2 regions of the Bacillus sp. F9_6S_D1_P_5 genome follow, and region 1 is predicted to be linked to the other one. Evidence: predicted binding sites of a transcription regulator. Region 1 holds the regulator's gene; the other holds the start of a gene.
What was found. Region 1 encodes NrdR, which represses ribonucleotide reductase genes. Its sites were predicted from a motif close to AACACNATATATNGTGTT; they were not measured.

Region 1 (4,436 bases):
TTTTTCGGAAGAAGAAGCAACAGCTCGTATTCAATCTCAAATGCCGTTAGAGGAAAAAGTGAAACATGCAGATGAAGTGATAAATAATGATGACACAATTATGGAAACGAAAACACAATTGCAGGTGATTTTAAAGAATTGGAACATTATTGACTAAAAAATTGTGAAATTAATGAAAATGCTTAGTGACATATCCCCTTTTTGTGTTATACTATTATTGGGATTGGAGATAAATAGTATAACGCATTCAAGGGGGATAACATATTATGACTCGTGTGGCAATTAATGGATTTGGACGTATTGGGAGAATGGTATTTCGTCAGGCAATAAAAGAAAGCGCATTCGAAATTGTAGCAATCAATGCAAGCTATCCATCTGAAACGTTAGCACATTTAATTAAATATGATACAGTTCACGGCAAGTTTGACGGAACAGTAGAAGCATTTGAAGATCATTTATTAGTTGATGGGAAAATGATTCGCCTTTTAAACAACCGCGATCCAAAGGAATTGCCTTGGACAGATTTAGGTGTTGAAGTTGTAATTGAAGCAACTGGTAAATTTAATTCAAAAGAAAAAGCAATTCTTCACGTTGAAGCTGGAGCGAAAAAAGTTATTTTAACAGCGCCTGGTAAAAATGAAGATGTAACAATTGTAGTTGGTGTGAACGAAGATCAATTAGATATTACAAAACATACTGTTATTTCAAATGCATCTTGCACAACAAACTGTTTAGCGCCTGTTGTTAAGGTGTTAGATGAGCAGTTTGGAATTGAAAACGGTTTAATGACAACTGTTCACGCTTATACAAATGACCAAAAAAATATTGATAACCCACATAAAGATTTAAGAAGAGCGCGTGCTTGCGGACAATCAATCATTCCGACAACGACAGGTGCCGCGAAAGCGCTTGCAAAAGTTCTTCCGCACTTAAACGGAAAACTTCATGGTATGGCACTTCGTGTACCAACACCAAACGTGTCTCTTGTTGACTTAGTAGTAGATGTAAAACGTGATGTGACAGTTGAAGCTATTAATGAAGCATTCAAAACTGTTGCAAACGGTGCATTAAAAGGTATTGTAGAATTCAGCGAAGAGCCTTTAGTATCTATTGACTTTAATACAAATACACATTCAGCTATTATTGATGGTTTATCTACAATGGTAATGGGTGATCGTAAAGTGAAAGTACTTGCTTGGTATGATAACGAGTGGGGCTACTCTCGTCGTGTTGTGGATCTTGTAACGTTAGTTGTTGACGAATTAGCGAAACAAAAAAATGTGCAACATATTTAAGTGAATAAGGGAGAGGGCAAGTGAATATTTGCCCTCTTTTTTTTAATTTTTTCTGAAAAGGAAAAAATTATATAAGTATATTTTTGAAAGTGGACATACCACGAAACGTTGGAATTACTGTATTTGTGAATCATTTATTTTTTTTAGGGAAAAGTAAAGAGGAAAATATGACAGAAAATCGAAAAAACTGTTGTTGCAAAATGAAAATAAACAAAGTATACTAACACTCGTAAACTTAAGAGCTGAGGTACGTAGTCACTACTTAAAGGGTTAGGACCTCTCTGGACTAACTTTCCCCCGTGGTAGTGGAGCAAGCCAAATTGCAAATTAGTTTTCAATTCGAACAGTTAGAATAAATTTACAAGGGGGAACTGTAGAATGGATACTATGGATACGATGGGTCGTCACGTGATCGCTGAACTTTGGGATTGCGATTTCGACAAGCTTAATGACATGCCGTATATTGAACAATTATTTGTGGATGCAGCACTAAGAGCTGGTGCTGAAGTGCGTGAGGTAGCTTTCCATAAATTTGCACCACAAGGTGTAAGTGGAGTAGTAATTATCTCGGAATCACATTTAACAATTCATAGCTTTCCGGAGCACGGTTACGCAAGTATTGATGTTTATACTTGTGGGGATCGTATTGATCCAAATGTTGCTGCAGAATATATTGCAGAAGGTTTAAACGCGAAAACGCGTGAGAGCATCGAGCTTCCTCGAGGCACTGGTAGCTTCGAAATTAAGCAGAGAGAAACAAAAGCTCTTTAAAAAAGAACATAATTGATTTAAAATGTAAAGAGGTGTATAATGCACCTCTTTTTTAGTTTATAAAAAAGGGAAAATATAACGTACTCGTTAGTTGAATAAATGGAGCTCTTACGAATAAGGTAGCATTCCATCTACCATCTTATTTTCGAAAACGAGATGATAAAATAATGCGCTTCAACTTAAAGTGGTAAGAGAGTTAGAATGAGTTATATAATAATGTATATATATTGTCAGATGAAGTAAGTAGAGAAAAATAAAGAGTATAGTGTAAAGGAGTGAATATATTGCGTTGTCCATCCTGTTCTCATAATGGTACAAGAGTGTTAGATTCGCGTCCGGTAGACGAGGGGCGCTCTATTCGAAGAAGGAGAGAGTGTGAAAGCTGTTTAAGCCGCTTTACGACATTTGAAAGAGTAGAAGAGTCACCTCTTATCGTTGTAAAAAAAGAAGGTACACGAGAAGAGTTTAATAAAGAAAAGATTTTACGTGGTTTAATTAAAGCATGTGAAAAAAGACCAGTATCTTTAAGACAATTAGAAGAAGTAACTCAAAGTGTGGAACGTGAACTTCGTAATTTAGGTATATCGGAAGTGAAAAGTGATATGATTGGTGAAATTGTTATGGAAGAACTGCGTGATATCGACGATGTTGCCTACGTGCGTTTTGCTTCTGTATATCGCCAATTTAAAGATTTAAATGTATTTATTGAAGAATTAAAAGATATACTGCAAAAAGAAAGAGAGTAGAATCTGTATTGTATTCTCTTTACATACCGTAAGTAATGAGATAAGAGAGCTAGAAGCGAAAGCTAATAGCTCTTTTTCGCTAAGAAATTATATAATGAAGATTGAATGAAGTAGAGGATAGATCGGATGAGAGAAAGGAAAAGCAAGAATGGAAAAACAGTCATGGATGGAGCTATTGCCGATTGATCGTTATAAAGTAAGTGCGAAAGGGTTATTGCATAATTACGACCGAAAAGTGTTAACGATGTTGTATCAGCCGTTAATAGGTAGTAGAGCTTTTAGCTTGTACATGACGCTATGGGGAGAGTTAGAGCAAGACCGTGTGTTTGGAAAAGAGAATACGCATCATTCCCTTATGGTGACCATGCAAATGCAACTTCCCGAAGTATATGAGGAACGAGTAAAGTTAGAGGCAATTGGGCTTTTGAAAGTATATATTAAGAAAGAAAAAGATATTCGAATGTTTATATATGAGCTGCAACCACCTTTATCTCCGAAGCAGTTTTTTGATGATATTGTGTTAAGTATCTTTTTATACAATCGATTGAGTCGGACAAAATATAATCAAGTAAAGCAATATTTCTTAGAAGAAGAATTTGATTTTGTATCTTATGAAAATGTGACGCGTTCTTTTAATGATGTGTTTGGTTCATTTAATCCAGGACAGCTTGAGCATGCTCAGGAAGACCTTCGTATTCCAAAAACGACAGCAATGCCAAGTAATGAAAAGGGAGACGCTCCGAAAGTTTGGAATGATTTCTTTGATTTCTCCTTATTTGTAGATGGTTTGTCCGCTCTTGTTCCTAAAAAGGCGATTACAGATCAAGTGCGAGAATGTGTCATTACACTTGCTTACGTGTATGATGTAGATGTGTTATCAATGCAAAATATCGTTCTTGGTGCGGTGACAGAGATGCAGACAATTGATATCGAAAGGCTTAGAAAAGGAGCGCGTGATTGGTATCAGTTTGAAAACGGTCAAGCGTTACCTGTATTAAGTGAAAGAGTACAGCCTCACGCTGCACGTATGATGAAAGAGAAAGAGCCTTCTACGCAAGAAGAGATGTTAATCAAACAGTTAGAGGAAATCTCACCAAAGCAACTATTGAAAGAAATCTCTGGCGGTGCAGAGGCAACGAAAGCTGACTTGCAAATCGTTGAAGATGTAATGATCAATCAAAAATTAACGCCAGGTGTTGTGAATGTACTTATTTATTACGTTATGCTACGCTCAGATATGAAACTTGCGAAAACGTATGTGGAGAAGATTGCGGGGCATTGGGCACGTAAAAAGGTCGGTACAGTAGCTGAAGCAATGGCATTAGCGAAAGAAGAGAATCGTCAATATCAAGAGTGGGCTGAGACGAAGAAAAAAGGTCGTACGTCGAAGAAAATGGTACGACAAGAAATGGTACCAGATTGGCTGAAAGAAGAGCCGAAAGAACAATCGAAAGAAACAGTGAAGAAAGATGTAAGTAAGAAAAAAGATGCAAGTACGCTAGATGATGAACGAAAACGACTAGAAGAAGTGTTAAAAAAATATAAGCGTGATTAATAGAAGAGAATGAACGCTCTTTGAGGTGAGAAGATGGAGCATATTCAAAATTCATTTGCAAAGTTAATG
Region 2 (4,436 bases), on a different contig from region 1:
TATTTTGAGAACTCTGTATCTCTTCTAACGTATAACCTGTATACATCCATAAATTTTTTTTCATATCTTTCACTGCTTTTGCTACTTTTTTCACTTCAGCAGCTTGGAAAAATGGATCTCCACCTGAAAATGTTACATCAGTTAATGGATTACTTGCAATCTCTTTCACAATTTCTTCTACTGCCATTTCAGTTCCATTACAAATATTCCATGATTTCGGATTATGGCAACCGAAACAACGATGCGGACAGCCCGCAAAAAACACGACTGTCCGCAACCCTTCTCCATCTACTACACTATCATGAATAATGTTCATCACTTTCATTTATGTTTCACCCGATCCATCTCTTCACTACGTTTCGCACTATTCCACTTCGACATATCTCCTACAAGATAACCTGTTATACGGCGAATTCTTTCTATATTAGCCTCATCTTCATTTCCGCAGCTCGGACATTCATTTCCAATAACTCCGTGATAACTACAGCACTTACAACGGTCAACAGGATGATTAATAGAACCGTATCCAACGCCATGTTCTGCCATCGCTTGCACAATTTGTTTTAACGCCTGTTTGTTATGCATTGCTGCTCCGTCTAGTTCAATATACGTAATATGTCCCCCGTTACATAGAGCGTGGAAAGGTCCTTCTAAACGAATTTTATTTATCGCTTGCATGTTATAATAAACTGGGATATGGAATGAATTCGTATAATAATTATGGTTCGTTATACCGCTAATCACGCCAAATTCTTCCCTATCTTTTTTCACAAACTTCCCTGATAACCCTTCTGCAGGAGTTGCAATTACCGAGAAATTCAGTTCATGTTCTTCTGTCGCTTTGTCCATTCTATCCCTCATAAAGGAAATAATTTCATACCCGAGTCTCCATGATTCTTCATCTTCTCCATGATGCTTTCCTGTTAAAGCTACTAAACACTCCGCAAGACCGATAAAACCAATACTTAACGTCCCTTGCTTTAAAATGGATGCTACAGAATCTTCAGGCTGTAACTTTTCGCCACCGCGCCATACACCTTGTGAGTATAAAAATCGAAAATCTCTTGCTCGTTTCGTACATTGATACTCAAATCTCTCTAATAATTGCTGGATTCCTAAGTCTAAGTAATAATTTAACGCTTCAAAAAACGCTTCTTTTGAACCACTAATTAACGCTAATTTCACTAAATTAATAGACGTAAATGATAAATTCCCTCTTCCAATCGCCGTTTCTTCTCCATGTATGTTAGACATAACACGAGTACGACATCCCATGTAACATACTTCACTTTCCGGTCGTCCATCATAATGCACAGCATTAAATGGCGCATCTAAAAATGAAAAGTTAGGGAATAATCGTTCAGCCGTTGTCTCTAACGCTAATTCAAATAAATCGTAGTTCGGATCGCATTCTTCAAAGTTCACACCTTTTTTCATTTTAAAAATTTGAATCGGAAAAATTGGTGTTTCCCCTTTACCAAGACCAGCTTGTGTCGCTTTTAAAAGCTGTCTAACTAATAACCGTCCCTCTTTTGATGTGTCTGTTCCATAATTAATAGAAATAAACGGTACTTGCCCCCCGCCCCTACTGTGCATACTATTTGAATTATGAATGAAAGCTTCACACGCCTGATACGTATCATTTTCTGTTTCTTTCCATGCAAATTCTTCTATTTGTTCTTTCGTAAGCGGATATGACTGCAATCGTTCCTTATGTCTCGCTACTGTTTTTCTCACATACGGAGCTAAATCAATATCAAAGAGTGCAAACGATTGACCACCGTGCTGCATATTTTGATTCGCTTGAAAAATAATAGATGAAAGAGCCAATGCACTTTTAATGTCTTGCGGTTGTCTCATATGCCCATGTCCGGTATGAAAACCGTTCGCAAGCATTTGCGCTAACGGAATTTGCGAACAAGTCGTCGTTCCCGTCGCATAAAAGTCTAAGTCATGTGGATATAATATATTTTGATTTATCGCTTTTTTCACTTGATCTGACAATAAATTTTCAACAGCGTAATATTTCGCACTCTCAGATGCGAACGTTCCCATTACTCCCATCGGAGAGCGGCCATCTACATTTGCATTTTCTTGCATTAAATCCTGTTCATTGCCGTGGACAATCGTCTCAAACACTCTCATTAATTCTTCTCCACGTGTATTTTTTTGTAACATTCATAACCCTCCACCAATATGTTGTTGTCTTTTGATTAAAATGTTACTACATATAGTCTGATTGTTTCTGTGAGAAATGTAACATTCCTGTGAAATTTTTTTCACGAAATAATGAATTTTTCATTTACAAAAAAGAAATGTGCTCTTTACAAATGTATGGTACAATATACGGGAAAAACTCTTTTTACCCTTTATCAACACATTTGAATAAAGGAGACTGAACTTATGGTTACTACATATCTTTTATTTATCGTTGCCTACTTACTTGGCTCGATTCCATTTGCACTAGTCGTTGGAAAGATTGGTTATGGAATTGACATTCGTGAGCACGGAAGCGGTAATCTAGGCGGAACAAATACATTCCGCACACTAGGGAAAAAAGCAGGTTTTATCGTTACAATTGCTGACATTTTAAAAGGTACATTAGCAACAAGTCTACCGATTATTTTCGGATTAGATGTTCACCCACTATGGTTCGGATTAGCAGCTGTTCTTGGACATGTGTATCCGATTTTCGCGAAATTCCGTGGTGGTAAAGCAGTTGCAACTTCTGCTGGCGTGCTATTATGCTACTCACCAGTTGTTTTTGCAATATTAGCTGTTGTCTTTTTCAGCCTTTTATTTACAACAAGATACGTATCACTTTCTTCTATGGTAACAGCCGTCGTTGCTGTTATTGCATCAATTGTTAGCGGGGATAAAATCTTCATTATTGCGATGTGTTTATTAGCAGGTATGGTTATTTATAAACACCGTGCAAATATCGGACGAATTATAAATAAAACTGAACCGAAAGCAAACTTTTCAAAAAAGCAAAAATAAGATCGTAACCCACATAACGCAAAAAGAAAACGTGAAGCATATTAATAGCGTCTTTTTGCGTTATTTTTTATACTAAAGAAAAAGCAACATAATTTGGAGGAACTATACATGAATCTTTCCGTAACAAAAGAAGCAGCACAATGGTATAAAAACGAATTAAACTTACAATCGGGTGAAACACTACGCCTTTTCGTACAATACGGCGGTTGCAGTACGGTGCAAAAGGGACTTTCTTTAGGTATTCGTAAAGATGATCCTGCACATCCTGCTGTTCAAACTCAAGAAGAAGGTATTAACTTCTTTATTGAAGGCGATGATGAGTGGTTCTTCGATGGACATAATTTATCTGTTACATTTAACGACGGTGATGATTTCCCTCAATTTAATTATGAAAAATAAAAAAGCGTGGCAGATGCCACGCTTTTTTATTTTTTCTTAATTTCCTCATATTTCGCATACCACTCAGGATAGAACTTTTTAAATGATACGGGCCTGAATCCTTCTTTTTTCGCACAAATATTCGTCGTACTCGCAGTAATACAAAGGTCTCCATCGCCATTATAAATTTCATATCCATATACAACACGAAGCGGGCTCACAGTGTCCACCCACGTTTTCACAATTGCCTTTTCACCGTAACGCATCGCTTTACGATATGAAATTTGCAAGTCTAACACAGGAGAAATAATGCCCTCTTTCTCCATTTCAACATATGAAAACCCTAAATCTTGTATAAGTTTCGTACGGCCTAGTTCAAGCCACACTAAATAATTTGAATGGTAAACAACACCCATTTGATCTGTTTCCGCATAACGGATTTCAACTTCATGTTCTGCTACAAACATATGTATTCGCCTTCTTTCACTTCTGCTACCTTGCATACATTTAATCATAATACAGCGGAATCAAAAATAAAATAAAAACAGTGAATCTTTTACCGAAAGGAGCAAACACATGATTCAAATTGTAACTGTTCGTAGCGGGGATAGCGTATATAGCTTGGCATCAAAATACGGATCCACACCTGACGAAATAGTAAAAGACAATGGACTAAATCCAGCTGAAACACTCGTTGTTGGTCAGGCACTTATTGTGAATACGAAAGGGAATAATTATTATGTACAGCCTGGTGATAGTCTGTATCGAATCTCTCAAACATATAACGTTCCTCTCGCTAGTTTAGCTAAAGTGAATAACTTATCTTTAAAATCCATTCTCCACGTTGGACAGCAATTATATATACCGAAAGGGACGAAACGAGCAGTAGAATCCATCGCTTATTTACAACCTTCAACTATACCTATTAAAGAAAGTTTAGTTAATGCTACACGTGCCATTAATCCATTTTTAACATATTTAGCTTACTTCAGTTTCGAGGCAAAAAGAGATGGTACGTTAAAAGAACCAACGGAAACAGCTAAAATCGCTAATATTGC

Region 2: a site for NrdR is predicted at 2,221-2,238, ahead of ACUXEY_RS00510 (anaerobic ribonucleoside triphosphate reductase). Genes of this name have one in related genera too.

What each region holds. Positions count from the first base shown of each region.
Region 1 is NZ_JBTREW010000004.1:144,222-148,657, reverse strand. Features, by position in the region: gene coaE (dephospho-CoA kinase) at 1-157, shown strand, start outside; gene ACUXEY_RS07190 (glyceraldehyde-3-phosphate dehydrogenase) at 267-1,295, shown strand; gene speD (adenosylmethionine decarboxylase) at 1,683-2,066, shown strand; gene nrdR (transcriptional regulator NrdR) at 2,351-2,812, shown strand; gene ACUXEY_RS07175 (replication initiation and membrane attachment family protein) at 2,961-4,367, shown strand; gene dnaI (primosomal protein DnaI) at 4,401-4,436, shown strand, end outside.
Region 2 is NZ_JBTREW010000001.1:87,223-91,658, reverse strand. Features, by position in the region: gene nrdG (anaerobic ribonucleoside-triphosphate reductase activating protein) at 1-325, opposite strand, end outside; gene ACUXEY_RS00510 (anaerobic ribonucleoside triphosphate reductase) at 322-2,178, opposite strand; gene plsY (glycerol-3-phosphate 1-O-acyltransferase PlsY) at 2,404-3,000, shown strand; gene ACUXEY_RS00500 (HesB/YadR/YfhF family protein) at 3,109-3,399, shown strand; gene ACUXEY_RS00495 (acyl-CoA thioesterase) at 3,426-3,845, opposite strand; gene ACUXEY_RS00490 (glycosyl hydrolase family 18 protein) at 3,955-4,436, shown strand, end outside.